One region of the Streptomyces sp. NPDC008125 genome, then DNA from elsewhere that is predicted to be linked to it. Evidence: riboswitches for the same ligand, from Rfam matches in the RefSeq annotation. Region 1 holds a riboswitch; each other region holds the start of a gene.
What was found. A riboswitch is a leader RNA that binds a small molecule or an ion and turns the genes downstream of it on or off. The one in region 1 is predicted to bind thiamine pyrophosphate.
Positions count from the first base shown of each region.

Region 2: linked by a shared signal. The riboswitch ahead of thiO (glycine oxidase ThiO) and the one ahead of ACFZAX_RS32195 (cytosine permease) in region 1 are both predicted to bind thiamine pyrophosphate.
Region 3: linked by a shared signal. The riboswitch ahead of thiC (phosphomethylpyrimidine synthase ThiC) and the one ahead of ACFZAX_RS32195 (cytosine permease) in region 1 are both predicted to bind thiamine pyrophosphate.

Region 1 is NZ_JBIBHR010000027.1:38,124-42,039, forward strand. It holds gene ACFZAX_RS32195 (cytosine permease) at 279-1,694, opposite strand; TPP riboswitch at 1,686-1,779, opposite strand; gene ACFZAX_RS32200 (glycoside hydrolase family 76 protein) at 2,019-3,212, shown strand; gene ACFZAX_RS32205 (hypothetical protein) at 3,363-3,614, opposite strand.
Region 2 is NZ_JBIBHR010000010.1:135,357-142,003, forward strand. It holds gene ACFZAX_RS18775 (hypothetical protein) at 1-907, opposite strand, end outside; gene metF (methylenetetrahydrofolate reductase [NAD(P)H]) at 959-1,876, opposite strand; gene thiE (thiamine phosphate synthase) at 2,032-2,676, opposite strand; gene ACFZAX_RS18790 (Rv2175c family DNA-binding protein) at 2,755-3,120, opposite strand; gene ACFZAX_RS18795 (FAD-dependent oxidoreductase) at 3,256-4,431, opposite strand; TPP riboswitch at 4,596-4,707, shown strand; gene thiO (glycine oxidase ThiO) at 4,705-5,949, shown strand; gene thiS (sulfur carrier protein ThiS) at 5,946-6,167, shown strand; gene ACFZAX_RS18810 (thiazole synthase) at 6,170-6,647, shown strand, end outside.
Region 3 is NZ_JBIBHR010000014.1:203,097-209,743, forward strand. It holds gene ACFZAX_RS24130 (metallophosphoesterase) at 1-549, shown strand, start outside; gene ACFZAX_RS24135 (hypothetical protein) at 733-1,611, shown strand; gene thiC (phosphomethylpyrimidine synthase ThiC) at 1,682-3,478, opposite strand; TPP riboswitch at 3,471-3,603, opposite strand; gene ACFZAX_RS24145 (YibE/F family protein) at 3,675-5,006, shown strand; gene ACFZAX_RS24150 (SsgA family sporulation/cell division regulator) at 5,055-5,492, opposite strand; gene ACFZAX_RS24155 (helix-turn-helix domain-containing protein) at 5,594-6,364, opposite strand.

The sequences.
Region 1 (3,916 bases):
GGCGAGGGGCACCCACTTCGTTGAAGAGGGGGACGTCGCGGAGGCACGCTCCCGCGTCACTCCCCCGGCGGGAGGTCCGTGGAGGCCGCCGGGTCGCGCTGCGTCTCGAAGTCCTCGGTCCGCTCGCGGAGCGCGGCGACGGCGGGAGTCCGGGGCCACAAGGGCAGCAGGTCGGGGGACGGGGTGTACGCGGGCGCGGGCCCGCGCGCCGACGCGGGCGCATGTGGGCGCGCCCGTGCACGCGTCGATGCCGAGAATGCCGTCCCGGCAGAGGTGCGTCAGGAGCGGTGCCGCAGCCGCAGCGGGGCGTAGAGCGCCAGGGCCGCGAGGAACGCCACACCGTAGGCGAGGTCCGCTCCGTGCAGGGCCTCCGCCACCGGGCCCACGTACAGGCCGGTGCTCATGAACGGCACGGCCGCGGCGAAGGCGACCGCGAAGGCGGCGAGTGCCGGCCACCACGGCCGGTCGCGGGCGCTCTCGGCCGCGAGGTCGAACGGGGCGCCGCCGCGGTCCTTCTTCCTCACCACCCAGTCGACGGCCACGATCGCGACGAAGCCGGGGATCCAGTAGCCGACCAGGAGCAGCACGTTCTGGAAGCGTGCGGTGGTGTCGGCCGCGTGCATCCACAGCACGAGCGGGAATCCGAGCGCCGCGGCGAGCGCAGCGGCGACGGGGCGTGGCAGGCGCACCCCGATCGTCTGCAGCGCCAGGGAACCGCTGTAGTCGTTCATGGCGTTGCTGCACAGTGCGGCGAGTGCCACCGCGAGGAGCCCGAACGCCCCGAGCGCGCCCCCGCCCAGAAGGGTGTCGATCCCCCGTGCCGTCTGATCGGTGAAGACGGACGCGCCCCACAGGCCGAGCGTCTGGACCGCCACGAAGGAGAAGCTGACGCCCAGCAGGGTGAACCAGAACATGCGGGGCCGGGAGGTACCGGTCGGCAGATAGCGGCTGAAGTCGCTCGCGTACGGGGCCCACGACAGGGACAGGCTCAGCGCGATCGTGAACGTCAGGACGAAGGCCCCCGCCCGGTCGCCGCCGTGCGCGGAACCGGAGGCTGCGGGGTGGACACCGTCCAGCAGTTTGACGGCCAGCACGGCGAAGGCGGCGGCCAGGAGGAACGTCATGACGGTCTGGAGCCGGTGGATCGCCTCGTACCCCAGCACGCCGAGCCCGCCCTGGGCGGCCATCATGACCAGGACGCCCAGCCAGAACGGCCAGCCGCACAGCTGGGCCAGCGCGTCCCCGCCGAACAGGCCGATCAGAGCGTCCCAGGCGATCGAGGAGAGCCACTGCAAGGCCCCGGGCAGTACGACTGCACGGCCGAACGCCAGTCGCGCAAGAGGAAGTTGACCGATTCCGGTCCGGCTTCCCCAGGTGCCGAGGTAGGCGGTGGGCGCCGCCCCGACGAACGTGCCGAGGACGACCGCGACAAGCGCCGTGGTGAAGTCCAGGCCCAGCGCGACGCCGACGGTGCCGGTGAAGACACCGGTCACGGTCAGGTTGGGGGCGAACCAGACGGTGAACAGCCGGCCCGGTCCGCCGTACCGGCGCTCTTCGGGCACGGGGGCTATCCCGTGAGTCTCGATCCGCAGATCACCGGGGGCGGTGGGCATGCGGCCGCCGAAGGCGGTCCGCGAGTACGGAGCTTCCCGCTCCGGGTTCGCACGGTCGTTCTGCGCATACGGCAACGCCATGGAAGACATCCCTCCGCCAGTACTAGCTGGTTCAGGTTCGACGGGTGTGTTCTCAGCCCCGCGCGGGGCACCCCGTGTCCGGTTTCGGCGGCCAGGATAGCCGGACGGCGGCTCGGGGCAGGTCGGCGGGGGTGACCGGAGCGGCCCCGAGGCGCGATCCCGGCACGGGAGTCCGGGGGACGACGGGAGGCGTGGGACGGAACCGATCTCCGTCCGCCTGTTTCCGTCCTGGCCGTTGACGTCCCCGGACCCCGGTGACAACGTTGTCGAGCACTGTCGGACACCCCGCACCCTGCGTCGCCCCCCCGAACAGGAGAGTTCCGTATGCGCTGGTCCCCCTCACGCCGTCAGGTCCTCGGCGCCTCTCTGGCCGCCCTGACCGCCGTACCGGCGACCGCTGCCGCCGCGTCCGCGACACCGGTCCCGGCCGCTGTCCGATTCCCCTCCCGCTCCGCCTTCCTCTCCCGTGCGCGCGTCACCTACGGCGCTCTGGAGAAGTACTTCGACACGGCGGACGGCACCGGGCTCGTGCGCGAGCAGTACCCGGTCGCCGTCGACGACCGCCCGTACTCCTACGAATGGCCTCTGTCCCAGGTCCATGTCGCCGCCCTGGACCTGGCTTTGGTGGACCCTCGCCACGCCCCGGCTCTGGCCACCCGCGCCAGGGCGCAGGAGCTGTACTGGAATGCGGCGGGCGGCACCACCGGCCTCGCCGGCTACGACTCCTACCCGGTCGCGCCGCACGGCGACGGCGGGGACATGTTCTACGACGACAACGAGTGGGTGGGACTGGCCAAGTCCCAGCTGCATCTGCAGACCGGGGACCGCGCCGCGCTCCGCCGCGCGGAGGAGATCTTCGCGCTCGTCGAGTCGGGCTGGGACTCCGACGCCGAACACCCCGCCCCCGGCGGGGTGTTCTGGACCCAGGCCGACTGGAACCACTGCCGCAACACGGTCTCGAACATGCCCGGCGCCCAACTCGGCCTGCGCCTGCACCAGATCACCGGCACGTCCCGCTATCTCGCGTCGTCCAGGCGCTTCTACGACTGGACGAACACCCACCTGCGGACCCCGGAAGGCCTCTACTGGGACAACCTGGACCTCACCGGCTCGGTCGACCGGACCGTCTGGTCCTACAATCAGGGCGTCCCCGTCGGCGTCGGTGTCCTGCTGTACGAGGCGACCCGCGACCGCACGTACCTGGACCGGGCCACGCGTACGGCCGAGGCCGCGTACGAGCACTTCGTGACCGGGGGCAGGCTCTCGACCCAGCCCGTCTTCTTCAACTCGATCTTCTTCAAGAACCTGCTGCTGCTGGAGTCGGTGACGGGTGGATCCGTCTACCGGCGGGCGATGGCCGACTACGCGGATCACATCTGGTCCGAACGGCGGGACAGCTCCACCGGCTTGATGCGCTTCGACGACAGCGGGACCACCCAGGCCATCGAACAGGCCGCCGCGGTACAGATCTTCGCGGTACTCGCCTGGCCGCGCGGCGCCTGGCGGACGCTGTACTGAGCTTCGCCGCGTCCGGCGACCCGGACGCGGCGACACACCCGGACGCGGCGGCGAGCGTGCGGCCACCGGTCGTCCGTCCGACCCGGGAAGCCGCAGGAAGCGCGTGCGGGCCGCACCGGTTCGGCCCCGAGCGCGGCAGCGAAGGGGTACTCAGCCCTCCACCGGGTGACCGCCGTCGCCCTCGACCACGACACGGTCCTGGCCGACCGTCTCCGTGCGCTCCACCATGGTGACGTCGACCTCGCCGTCCCCCGTGGTGTCGAACTGATACAGATCCGCGGCCCCGTCCCCCGTGGTGTCCGTCATCCACACATCGGGCTTGCCGTCACCGTTCGTGTCCGCCGCCAGCACCACACGGTGCAGGTCGCCCTGTGTCTCCACGACTTCTTCGATTCTGTCCATGCCGAACGCCTGCCCCTGGGGCCCCACCGGAAACTCGCTTGTGCGCACCCCTGTTCGTCCGGCGGGATTCACACGGTCACGGCCCGGGGACCGCCTCGTACGAAAGGGAAGCGGCCGCCAGTGCGCACGCACTATGTACATCGATGTATACGTCGTCCTACCGTGGCGCTGTCAGCAGGTGCGCACCCCCGCTCGCGCACCGCTGCCCGCATCGACATTCCCCGTGCGCGAACCCGAAGAGACGACAGCCGCGACCCGCACCCGCAGGCCGCCCTGTCGCGCCACCGCGCCTTCAGGAAGGA
Region 2 (6,647 bases), on a different contig from region 1:
GGCCGGGGTCGTAGCCGTTGCCGTATCCGTCGTCACGGGCCGGGTGGCCGCTGCCGTACGGGGCGGGCGTGGCCTGCGGGTACTGCTCGCCCTCGCGTTGCTGCGGCACCCAGACACCCCCCGGCGGGGTGTCGGCGGTGTACGGCTCGGTGTACTGCTGCTGGTTCGGATAGCCGTCGTATCCGCCCGGCCCGGGGTCGTAGCCGGTGCCGTTGCCGTAGGCGTCGTAGGACGCGTACGGCGGGGCGGCGGTGCCGCCCGTACCGATGTACGGGTCGGAGTACGCCGCATAGCCGTGCTGGTCGGTGCCGTAGGCGTACCCGCCGTTGTTCGAGGGGTTCTGTGCGGGCTCGCCGTAGCCGCTGTACGGGTCGTGGGCGGCGAACTGGGGCTGGGCGCCCGCCGGTTGCGGCTCCTGCTGGTACTGCTCCTGGTACCCCTGATCGCCGCCCGGTTGCGCGTACGCGCTCGTGCTCGGGCTGTACACGCCGTACTGGCCGGTCTCCTCCGGCATGGGCTCCGGCTCGTACACGGCGGCCTGTTGCTCCTGCGCGGGCGTGGCAGGTTCCTCGTACTCCAGGTCGGAGACCTCGAGTACGGGCTCCTCCTCGGCGGGGCGCCGCTCGCCGCGGCGACGGCGGCTGGCCCCGGGGCTGCCCCCTATGGCCCACCCGGTGGAGAAGCCCCGCCGGAAGGAGAGCGTCACGTAGGTCTGGCCCACCGCGAAGGCGATCGCGCCCGCGACGATGACCAGCACGGACGGGATCAGGACGCCGAGCACCACGCAGAGGAATCCGGAGAAGGCGAGGAGCCTCCAGCGCAGCCGTGCCTTGTACTGCAGCAGCACCTCGCCCAGCAGCCACAACGCCACCACGCCGAAAGCGATGTAGAGGACCGTCCAGCCCACGCCCGCCCCACCTTCTACGGCCGCCGCCGGATCGAGGGCGGGTACGGCCGGTCACGACTGCTTGTGCAGTCCGAGATTCTCGTAGATTTCGAGCGTTGCCGTCGAGTTGTTGAGCGTGATGAAGTGCAGTCCGGGCACACCTTCGGACAGCAGCTTCGCGCAGAACTCCGTTGCGAACTCGATGCCAATGGAGCGTACAGCGGCCGGATCGTCCCTGACGGCGTGGATGCGTTCTTCGAGCACCCGGGGCACGGCCGCGTTGCTCAGCTGGGGAAACCGTTCGAGCTGTTTGACGCTGGTGACCGGCATGACCTCGGGAATGATGGGCGTGTCGCAACCCGCGGCGACCACACGGTCACGCATCCGGAGGTAGTCCCCGGGTTCGAAGAACATCTGCGTGATGGCGTAGTCGGCACCGGCCCGGCATTTGTCCACGAAGTGGCGGGTGTCCGTTTCCCAGTCGGTCGACCTGGGGTGCATTTCGGGGAAGGCGGCGACGCCGACGCAGAAATCGCCGGATTCCTTGATGAGCCGCACCAGGTCGGCGGCGTACGTGACGCCCTCCGGGTGTTCGACCCACTCGCCCATCGGGTCGCCCGGCGGGTCTCCGCGCACGGCGAGGATGTTCCTGATCCCGGCGTCGGCGTACTGGCCGATCATGTTGCGCAGCTCCGCGACGGAGTGGTTGACCGCGGTGAGGTGCGCGACGGGGGTGAGCGTGCTGTCGGCCGCGATCCGCTGCGTCGCGCGGACCGTGCCCGCCCGGGTGGAACCTCCGGCTCCGTACGTCACGGAGACGAAGCTGGGGCCCACGGCCTCGACCCGGCGCAACGCGTTCCAGAGGTTCCGCTCGCCCTTCTCGGTCTTGGGTGCCCAGAACTCGAAGGAGTACGACGTCTTGCCGGACGCGAGCAGCTCACGCACGGTGCGTGCGCGGTCCGTCCGGGTGGAGGAGGTGCCAAGGGCCATACCGCGAGGTTAACCAGGGCGCGGCCGTCCCCCAACCAGAGCGGGACATATGTCCGTATTGCAGTGAATACTGTCCACGCCTCGGACAGCGCGCTCCCGGCAGGCGCTCCGGCCCCCGGCGCGGGTCCGCCGCACGGGTGACGACGCGCGGGCGGTCAGCGCTCGCGGACGCGCTTCGCCAGACCGGCCGCGGCTGCGGCCGGGTCGTCGGCCTCGGTGATCGCGCGGACCACCACGACGCGCCGGGCGCCGGCGTCCAGCACCTCGTCGAGATTGCCCGCGTCGATGCCGCCGATGGCGAACCACGGGCGGGGGGTGGCCAGCGAGGCGGCGTACCGGACGAGGCCGAGGCCGGGGGCGTGGCGGCCGGGCTTGGTCGGGGTGGGCCAGCAGGGGCCGGTGCAGAAGTAGTCGACGCCGGGCTGTGCGGCGGCCGCGTCCACCTCGGACTCGGCGTGCGTGGAGCGGCCGATCAGCGGGGTCCCGCCGATGATCGCGCGGGCGGCGGGGACCGGCAGGTCGCCCTGGCCGAGGTGGAGGACGTCGGCGCCGATGGCGTGGGCGACGTCCGCACGGTCGTTGACGGCGAGGAGCTTGCCGTGACGTGCGCACGCTTCCGAGAACACCTGCAGGTGTTCCAGTTCCTCGGCGGCCTCCATGCCCTTGTCCCGCAGCTGGACGATGTCCACGCCGGAGGAGAGCACGGCGTCGAGGAACGCGGGGAGGTCGCCCTGCCGCCTGCGGGCGTCCGTGCACAGGTAGAGACGGGCGTCGGCGAGCAGGTGGCGCGGCGTGGACATGAAGGAGTTCCCCCGTGGGTCACCGCGGGCGCGGGCCGTGGAGTGCACGGCCCGCGACCACGTGTGCGGTCGTCTCGGTCAGACGGCGAGCGCCTGGGCGCGGCGCTTCACCTCCGTCCCGCGATTCTCGCTCAGCGCCTGCGCGGGGGTTCCCGGCAGGGTCGGGTCGGGGGTGAAGAGCCAGTCCAGCATCTCTTCGTCGGAATAGCCGTCGTCCCTCAGGAGCGTCAGGGTCCCCGCGAGGCCCTTGACCACCTTGTCGCCGTCGATGAAGGCGGCAGGCACCTGGAGCGTCCGGTTCTCACCGCGGCGCACCGCGATCAGCTGGCCTTCCTTCACCAGCTGCCGCACGCGCGTCACCTGGACATCGAGAAGTTCCGCGATGTCGGGGAGGTGGAGCCAGGCAGGGACGAGAGCATCGATCTTTGCGTCAATCTCGGTCACGAGGACAAGCGTGCCATCTGGGACCGACAGCCGGAAGCCGGGCCGACCGTACGGACCACGTCAGGACGGCGTCCGCGCAGGTCGCACGGGGGTCGGACGGGGTCGTGAGGGAGCGCGCGAGCGACGCCCCGGAGCTCAGCGGACGGCGGACTTCAGGGGTACGGCGGGGTCGGCGGCCCGCTCGGGGTCGACGGCCCGGCCGGAGGCGACGAGCTTGCGGCCCTGGGTGAGATCGCGCGGACGGCCGACCGCCAGCAGGGCGACCAGCGCGCCGTCGCGCAGCCAGAGCACGGTCCACTCCTCGTCGGAGGGGTCGCCGCGCCACAGCAGGGTGTCGGCGTCGGCGTGGTGCCCGGCGTACTGGACGAACCGGCCGAACTGCTCGGACCAGAAGTACGGCACCGGGTCGTACGGCTCCGGGGCGCCGGGTCCGCCGGCCCCCGTGATGCCCGCCGCGACCGTGCGCGGCCCCTGGAGCGCGTTGTCCCAGTGGTGGACGAGGAGGCGTGCGCCGTAGCGCGCGGAGGGGTACGAGGCGCAGTCCCCGACGGCGTACACCCCGGGCGCCGAGGTGCGCAGGCGGGCGTCGGCGGTGACCGATCCGTCGGGGCCGAGCGCGATGCCGGAGCCGGTGAGCCAGCCGGTGGCGGGGCGGGCGCCGATGCCGACGACCACCGCGCCGGCCGGGAGCCTGCGGCCGTCGGCGAGGACCACGGCGCCGGGTTCGACGCGGTCGACCCGGGCGCCGGTGAGGAGTGTGGCGCCGCCGCGCGCGTACCAGTCGGCCATGGGGGCGGTGACCTCTGCGGGCAGCGCTCCGGCGAGCGGCCGGCCGGCGGCCTCCACGACGGTGACCGTGCAGCCGGCGGCGCGGGCGGCGGTGGCGAACTCGGCGCCGATCCAGCCCGCGCCGACCACCACCACGTCGTGGCGCTGGGCGAGAACGGGCCGCAGCCGGGCCGCGTCGTCCAGGGTGCGCAGCAGGTGGGTGCCGGGGACCCCGGCGGCGCCGGGCAGCGTCACGGGTTCGGCGCCGGTGGCGACGACCAGGACGTCGTAGGGCACCGGGCCGTCCGGGGTGTCCACCTCCCGGTCGGCGGGGCGCAGGCCGGTGACGGAGAGCCCGAGGCGCAGACGGACGTCGAGCGCCTCGAAGTCGATGCCGAAGGCGGAGTGCTCGGCGGTACCGAGGAGCACGGCCTTGGAGAGCGGCGGCCGGTCGTAGGGCTGGTGCGGCTCCGCGCCGATCAGGGTGACGGGCGCGGTGTACCCCTCGTCCCGCAGCGCGACGGCGGTCTGCACCCCCGCCATGCCCGCTCCGACGATGACGACGCCGTGCTCCGGCGCCCGCTGCCCGCTCTGTTCGCTCACGCACCCACCCTAAGCACCTGACGCCCCGTCAGTGATCGGGGTGCGCGGGCCGCCTCGACGGCTCCTTCGTACCGCGCGGACGGCGGGGTTTAGGGTGGCTGCGGAAAGACACTCGCGGGAGCCCGGACGCACCGGGCTGAGAGGGAGGCTGGCGGCCTCCGACCGTAGGAACCTGATCCGGGTCATGCCGGCGAAGGGAGGGGCTGGACACCCATGCATGCTTCACAGGAACCGTCTTCCGCCGCGGGCGGGGGCACGGCGGGCGGGGGCACGAGCGGCGCGGACCGCCGGGGCCCCTCGTACGACGTGCTCGTCGTCGGGGGCGGCATCATCGGCCTGGTGACCGCCTGGCGGGCGGCGCAGGCGGGGCTGCGGACGGCCGTCGCCGATCCGGAACCGGGCGGCGGGGCCGCCCGGGTGGCGGCCGGGATGCTGGCCGCCGTCACCGAACTCCACTACGGCGAGCAGCTGCTGCTCGGGCTCAACCTCGCCTCCGCCGCCCGCTACCCGGAGTTCGTGGCGGAGCTGGAGGCGGTGAGCGGCCGGGAGACCGGCTTCCGCGCCTGCGGCACCCTCGCGGTGGCACTGGACTCGGACGACCGGGCGCACCTGCGCGAACTGCACGCCCTCCAGGAGCGGTCCGGCCTGGATGCGCAATGGCTGTCGGGGCGCGAGTGCCGGCGTCTTGAGCCGATGCTGGCGCCGGGCGTCCGGGGCGGGCTTCGGGTGGACGGCGACCATCAGGTCGACCCGCGCCGGCTGGCGGCCGCACTGCTGACGGCCTGCGAGCGGGCCGGGGTGGTCTTCCACCGCAGCCCCTGCGAGCGCCTGGAGACCGCGCGCGGCCGGGCGTCCGGGGCGCTGCTCGCGGACGGCACGGCGGTCTCGGCCGGCCAGGTGGTGCTGGCCGCCGGAAGCCTCAGCGGCCGGCTCCCCGGCCTGCCGGAGGGCGTCGCCCCGCCGGTGCGCCCGGTGAAGGGCCAGGTGCTGCGGCTGACCGTGCCGCGCGCGTACGCCCCCTTCCTCAGCCGGACCGTGCGCGCGGTGGTGCGGGGCCAGGACCTGTACCTCGTACCGCGCGAGAACGGCGAGCTGGTCGTCGGCGCGACGAGCGAGGAGATGGGCTGGGACACCACCGTGACGGCGGGAGGGGTGTACGAGCTGCTGCGCGACGCCCACGAGCTGGTGCCGGGCATCACCGAGCTGCCGCTCACCGAGACCCTGGCCGGGCTGCGCCCCGCCACCCCGGACAACGCACCGGTGCTCGGCCCGACCGCGCTGCCGGGGCTGCTCGTCGCCACCGGCCACGGCCGCAACGGGGTGCTGCTCACCCCCGTCACCGGCGACGCCATGGCGCACGCGCTGACCACCGGCACGCTGCCGGAGGTGGCCCGCCCGTTCGCGCCGGGCCGCTTCGCCACCCCTGTCGTCCCCGCGCGCGAGGAGCAGTACGCATGACCGACCCGACCGCCACCGTGAGCGTCTCCGTCAACGGTGACCCGCGCGAGGTCCGCGCCGGCACCACCCTGGGCGCCCTGGTGGCGACCCTCACCCGGGCGCCCTCCGGGGTCGCCGCCGCCGTCAACGAGAGCGTGGTGCCGCGCTCGGCCTGGGACTCCACCGCCCTCGGCGGGGGCGACCGGATCGAGGTCCTCACCGCGGTGCAGGGAGGCTGACCATGGCCGACGACCTCTTCCGGCTGGGCGGGCGCACGTTCTCGTCCCGGCTGATCATGGGCACCGGCGGCGCCCCCAGCCTGGACGTGCTGGAGCGGGCGCTCGTCGCCTCCGGCACCGGGCTGACCACCGTCGCGATGCGCAGGCTCGACCCGACCGTGCAGGGTTCGGTCCTCTCCGTCCTGGAGCGCCTCTCCATCCAGGTGCTGCCGAACACCGCGGGCTGCTTCACCGCCGGCGAGGCGGTGCTGACCGCCCGGCTGGCCCGGGAGGCCCTCGGCACCGACTGGGTGAAGCTGGAGGTGGTGGCCGACGAGCGGACCCTGCTGCCGGACCCGGTCGAGCTGCTGGACGCGGCGGAGGTCCTGGTCGACGACGGGTTCACCGTGCTGCCCTACACCAACGACGACCCGGTGCTCGCGCGGAAGCTGGAGGACGTGGGCTGCGCGGCGGTCATGCCGCTCGGCTCCCCCATCGGCT
Region 3 (6,647 bases), on a different contig from region 1:
TTCGCGGACACCCCGGTGAACTCCGGCGCCGGCACCGCCACCTTCCAGGCCGCGTGGCTCCTCAACGGTGGCCAGAAGCACGACATGGAGCGGCTGCACGACGTCCACCTGCAGTGGATGTCCCGGCTGGACGCGGTCGTGGAGGAGGACGGACATCTGCTGATGCACTCCGACACGACGGCGTACCTCGACTACGGGGCGACCATCGAGGACGTCAACGACACGGTCCACGCCATCCTCACCCGTAACGACGCGGACGAGTGCTGGGACCTGTTCCGCAAGCTCACCAAGCGGTTCGCGTTCCGGGACGACGGCGGCGCGCAGGCGGTACGCGAGCTGATGGCCGCGTACGGCGGCCGTCGGGTCGTCCACGGCCACAGCCCCATTCCGTACCTCCTGGGCGAGGTCGGGTCGGAGGACGGCGAGAACGGCGCGGGCCCGGTGGTGCACGGACCCCACGTGTACGCGGACGGACTGGCCATCGCCATGGACGGCGGCGTGACCATGGCCGGAAAGCTACTGGTCGCCCAACTCCCCCTGCATGACTGACGGTCCACCGGGTAGGGCTCCGTCGATCTGATCGTTCGCGGTCGGCGGGCCTTTTTCCGGAAACAACCTGTCATCCCTCGCCCTGGGCGCTCTACCATCGGCGTATCAGTAGCAGGCTCTCCTCCGTTCCGTCCGGAATGCCCCGTCATGTGCGGGTGATCGGGCGCCACGGAGCATCGGGGGATGCAGATGACAAGCGCTCCGCACCTGCTGGCCGAAGACAGGCCCGAGTACGAGCGGATCCTCGGCGACGCACTGCGCCACGCGCACGAGCGGCCGGATCTGGACGGAGTCGGCGAACGCCTCAACCGGGAGCAGCTGCGGACCATGGCGCTGAGCGCCACCGCGCTGATCACCGCGGCCGCCGCCACCGAGTACGAGCACTACGTGAAGGCGCGCGGTGAGCTCCGTGTCCCCACCGGCGACGCCGACCAGGACACCGACGAGGTGCCGGTCCCGCCGGGAGCGACCGGCGAGAGCGTGGGGGTCGGCGCGGTCGTCACCGTGCTCGCCCCGCTCCTCGCGGGCTCCGCAGCGGTGATCTTCCTGGTGGTCGGCTATCTCCTCCAGGCGGTGAGCTCCTCACTGGCCGTCGCGGGCCCGATGGTCACCGCGGGCTGGCTCTTCGCGGCGCTCACCGCGCTGGCGATCCTCGCAGCCGCCGTCGGGCTGCTGGTCACGGCGCTCCGCAACGGCACCGACGACCCGGCCGCCGACCTGGAGGAGGACGAGACCGTGCCGGAGGAGGTCGCCCGGGCCAGGGAGGCCTGGCGCCATGCCCTGCTGGAACGCGGCATACTCCCGTTCCTCCGCGACGCACTGGACGACCCGACCGCCGCCCCGGCCGCCCGCACCCCCCGGCCGTCACCGAACCGCATCCCGAAGATCGGGTACAGCAGCCCGGACTTCTCGACCCCGCAGGACGGCTCGCGCCGAAGTCCCCGGCCGTCCTTCACCAGCCCCGACTTCAGCAGCCCCGATTTCAGCAGCCCGGACTTCGACGGTCCGGGCTTCGAAGGCCCGGGCTTCGGGAGTCCGGACCGGGACGGCTCCGCACCCTGAGATCGGCCCACCAAACGTGCACCTGCCGCCCCGGGTGGCGCCGGCCCCGTGAAGGCCGGCGCCGTCCGGCTCAGTCGGCCAGCGGCAGATAGACCCGCCCGCCGGACGCGGCGAACTCCTTCGACTTCGCCAGCATCCCCGCCTCGATCTCCTCCTCGGAGGCGGACGGAGCCAGGTCCGGCGCGAACTGTTCGGTGATGCTCCGGCTGATCTTCATCGAGCAGAACTTCGGCCCGCACATCGAGCAGAAGTGCGCCGTCTTGGCGGGTTCGGCGGGCAGCGTCTCGTCGTGGAACGCGCGGGCCGTGTCCGGGTCGAGCGCCAGGTTGAACTGGTCCTCCCAGCGGAACTCGAACCGGGCGTCCGACAGCGCGTCGTCCCACTCCTGCGCGCCCGGGTGGCCCTTGGCCAGGTCGGCGGCGTGGGCCGCGATCTTGTAGGTGATGACCCCGGTCTTCACGTCGTCCCGGTCGGGCAGCCCCAGGTGCTCCTTGGGTGTCACGTAGCAGAGCATCGCCGTGCCCCACCAGGCGATCATCGCCGCGCCGATCCCGGAGGTGATGTGGTCGTACGCCGGCGCGACATCGGTGGTCAGAGGGCCGAGGGTGTAGAACGGCGCCTCCTCGCAGATCTCCTGCTGGAGGTCGATGTTCTCCTTGATCTTGTGCATCGGGACGTGCCCCGGGCCCTCGATCATCGTCTGCACGCCGTACCGCTTGGCGATGGTGTTGAGCTCGCCGAGGGTACGCAGTTCGGCGAACTGCGCCTCGTCGTTGGCGTCGGCGATGGAACCGGGCCGCAGCCCGTCCCCGAGCGAGTACGTCACGTCGTACGTCGCCAGGAGCTCACAGAGCTCCTCGAAGTTCTCGTGGAGGAACGACTCCTTGTGGTGCGCGAGGCACCAGGCCGCCATGATCGAGCCGCCCCGGGAGACGATGCCGGTCTTGCGGCGCGCCGTCAGCGGGACGTAGGGCAGGCGCACGCCGGCGTGCACCGTCATGTAATCCACGCCCTGCTCGGCCTGCTCGACGACCGTGTCCTTGTAGATCTCCCAGGTCAGCTCCTCCGCCCGGCCGTCGACCTTCTCGAGTGCCTGGTAGAGCGGGACGGTACCGATGGGCACGGGGGAGTTCCGGAGCACCCACTCACGGGTGGTGTGGATGTTGCGGCCGGTGGACAGGTCCATGACCGTGTCGGCGCCCCACCGCGTCGCCCAGGCCATCTTGTCCACCTCCTCCTCGATGGAGGAGGTCACGGCCGAGTTGCCGATGTTGGCGTTGACCTTCACCAGGAACCGCTTGCCGATGATCATCGGCTCGATCTCCGGGTGGTTCACGTTGGCGGGCAGCACCGCCCGGCCGGCCGCGATCTCCTCACGTACGACCTCGGGGTCGACGTTCTCGCGAATCGCGACGTACTCCATCTCCGGGGTGATCTCCCCCCGCCGGGCGTACGCGAGCTGGGTGACGGGGCGGCCGTCGCGGCTGCGCCGTGGCGCGCGGGAGCCGCCGGGGAAGACCGCGTCGAGGTTGCGCAGCCCGCCGCGCGAGGCGGGCGAGCGGCCGTCGTCCTCCGGACGGACCGGGCGCCCCTCGTACTCCTCGGTGTCCCCCCGGTCCTCGATCCAGCCGCCGCGCACGGAGGCGAGACCCTGGCGGACGTCGGTGGTGACGGTGGGATCGGTGTACGGACCGGACGTGTCGTAGAGCGTCACGTCCCTGCCGTTGGTCAGGTGCACCTGACGGACCGGCACCCGGAGGCCGGGGCGCGAGCCCTCGACGTATCCCTTGTGCCAGCCGATGGACTTTCCCGCCCCGACGCTCTCGTTCGTCGTGGAGGCAGGCGTGCGTGCGTCCGATGTGGTCATGAGACCTACTCCCTACGCCGGCATTACCCGGTAACAGGTTCAGCGGTCGGCGCAGCGTGTCCCGTGAGGATTCACGAGGTCAGCGCCCTCTCAGCCCGGTGCTCCGAGCTCCCGCGTGTGCAAAGGTGCCACCACGCTAACGCCCGCCCGGCCGTGCTGACCAGGGGGCCTCCCGCGTTCTTGCGATGATCGCCCGGTGACCTCCTCCCAGGACCATCCCGAACCTCAGGACCACTCACACGGCCATACGCACAGCCATGGCCCCGCGGCACCCGTCTCGACCCATCTGCGCAAGGTCATCGCATGCGTGCTGATCCCCTTCGCCGTAGCGGTGGTCGTCGGCCTGGCGGTGCTCTGGCCCGGCGGCACTCCCGCGCACGAGCGCACCGGTGTGGGTTTCGACCGGCAGACCGAGCAGGGCGAGGTGGTGAAGGTGGAGCGGGTGAACTGCGCGGACGTCAACGCCGCCCAAGTACCCGCCACAGGGGGTGGGTCGACGGGCTCCGGGCCGGGTGCGGCGGCCGGGGAGACCGGCGACTGCAAGAAGGCCACCATCGAGGTGACCAGCGGCAAGGACAAGGGCCGCACCTTCGGCGAGATCGTCCAGCCGGAGGCGTCACGCCAGTTGAGCGAGGGCCAGGGGGTGGTGCTGGCGTACGCGCCGGACGCCCCGCACGACCTGCAGTACTCGGTCACCGACGTGGACCGGAAGCTGCCGATGGCCCTGCTGGCCGGCATCTTCGCCGTCGCCGTCGTGGTGGTGGGACGGCTGCGCGGGGTGATGGCGCTCGTGGCACTCGCCGTCTCCTTCGCCGTGCTGACCCTGTTCATCCTCCCGGCGATCCTGCAGGGGTCAAACCCGTTGCTGGTGGCGGTGGTCGGGGCGAGCGCGATCATGCTCATCGCGCTGTACACCTGCCACGGAGTGACGGCGCGAACCTCGGTGGCGGTGATCGGCACGCTGATCTCGCTGGTGCTGATCGGGCTGCTGGGCTCGGTCTTCATCGACTGGGCGGGGCTGACCGGCAACACCGACGACAACACCGGCCTGATCCACGGCCTCTATCCGGACATCGACATGAGCGGTCTGCTCCTGGCCGGTGTCATCATCGGTTCGCTCGGGGTCCTCGACGACGTGACGGTCACCCAGACGTCGGCCGTGTGGGAGCTGCACCAGGCGAACCCGACCATGGGGGCGCGCGGGCTCTACGGAGCGGGCATCAGGATCGGGCGCGACCACATCGCCTCGGTGGTCAACACCCTGGTGCTCGCGTACGCGGGCGCGGCGCTGCCCCTGCTGCTGCTGTTCTCCATCGCGCAGAGCAGTGTGGGCACGGTCGCCAACAGCGAGCTGGTAGCCGAGGAGATCGTCCGCACACTCGTCGGCTCGATCGGACTGGTCGCCTCGGTGCCCGTCACGACGGCGCTCGCCGCTCTGGTGGTGTCCGCGGACCGCACAGGGCTCGGCGCGGAAGCCGGAGCTCCTGCACCCGTACGGACCGGGAGGGGCCGCCGCCGCAGGAAGTGAGCGCGGAAGCGGGCTGGAGGGCCCAAAAGTCAGCGGGCTGACAGCCTGTCAGCCCGCGTTCTGCTCCTCGGCGAGGATCCTTCCGAGCGCCTCTTCGAGGTTGCCGTCGAAGTCACCCTGCGTGTGCTCCTGCCCCAGTGGCACCAGCTTGTCCGTCCGGTCGAGAAACGCCACGAGTGGCGCCGTGCCGGCCCGGAACAGCGCCCGGTCCGCCCCGACCTGCAGCCGGATGTGCACGTCACAGAGCCCCTCGGGTTCGGTGGGACCGATGTGCACATCACCGTCGCCGCTGGGACTGTTGAGGCCGTCGAGCAGCAGCTCACGGCCAAAAGCCCAGGTGACCGGGGCATCACCCGGCAGGTGGAAGGTCATACGGATCGCGTACGGATCGCTCACCTCGTAACGGAGCTCCACCGGAATACGGAACGAGAGCTCCTCCGAAACGAGGAAACTCATCATGACCTCTGCTTGAACCGACTCGCGCATCGTTCAACCCCGCAGTAGATGAATCTGGCCAGGAATGATCCCCCATGGCCCTATTGACGCCATCGTGGTGCACGCGATAGCAGATCACAAGGAGTGATTTTTCAGATACTGATAGAGAACACGAACGAACGCAAGAGCCGGGCCACTTCGCCACGTAGTTGTTCGACTGCGGGGAGCAACTGGTCCTGGCGGTCCCAGGGTAGAGAAATGGCCATCGCGGCGACGGCCGAACCTGCGGTGATGGGGATGGCGGCGCAGACCGTTCCGAGTGCGTACTCCTGTCGCTCAATGACAGGTTTCATACGCTCCATCGAACGCAATCGCTCAAGTAGGACCGGGCGATCTCGCACTGAGTAACGGGTCAGCGGACGCACCGGATGGCGGAGCAGGTGGTCCTCCCGCGCCTTCTCGTCGAGCTGTCCGAGCAGGCACTGACCCAGCGCGTGGGCATGCCCGGTCTCGCCGAAGGGGGCCCACTCGTCGACGGCGGGCGTCTCGGCGGAGTCCGCCACGGCGACCAGCTCGATCTCGCCCTCCCGGTAGACGGCGCAGTACACCGGGGCTCCCAACTCGTCGCACCAGCGCGCGAGGGAGTCGTTGAGCCTGCCGCGCCTGCTCTCCTCGGCCGCCCGGCCGGACATCCGCTCGGCGGCGGCGCCGAGCACGAAGACACCGTTCTCCCGCCGGAGGTAGCCCTCGTGGGCCAGGGTGCGCAGCAGGTGATAGGCCGTCGGCAGCGGCAGTCCCGCTTCCCGCGCGAGCTGCTTGGCGGGAGCGCCGTCCTGATGGGCGCCCACCGCCTCCAGCAGTCTCAGGGCCCGCTGGACCGAACCGATCAGCGTCGGGACAGTGGTGGTCGATGCCGTGGTCACGGTCACCCCCAGGCATGGTGACGGGCGGTCAGCCCTCCCGTGGAGGCCGCCCCCACGGGCGTGCCGCGAGCCCGGGCGCGCATTCGACTGTCGCGGAACCATTGGTCAGGATGGTGACGGACAGTTACTTACCCGGGCGGCGGCAGCGAACCGTCACTGTAGCCGCAGGGGCCATTCGTGGGGCGATTTCGGGCCTCGCTTAGCTCTGCCGGGCTAATCCGCGCCACTCTCCGTGATCAGCGGACCGACGCGGTCTCCTCGGCGGGCGGTAGGCCGGGAGATG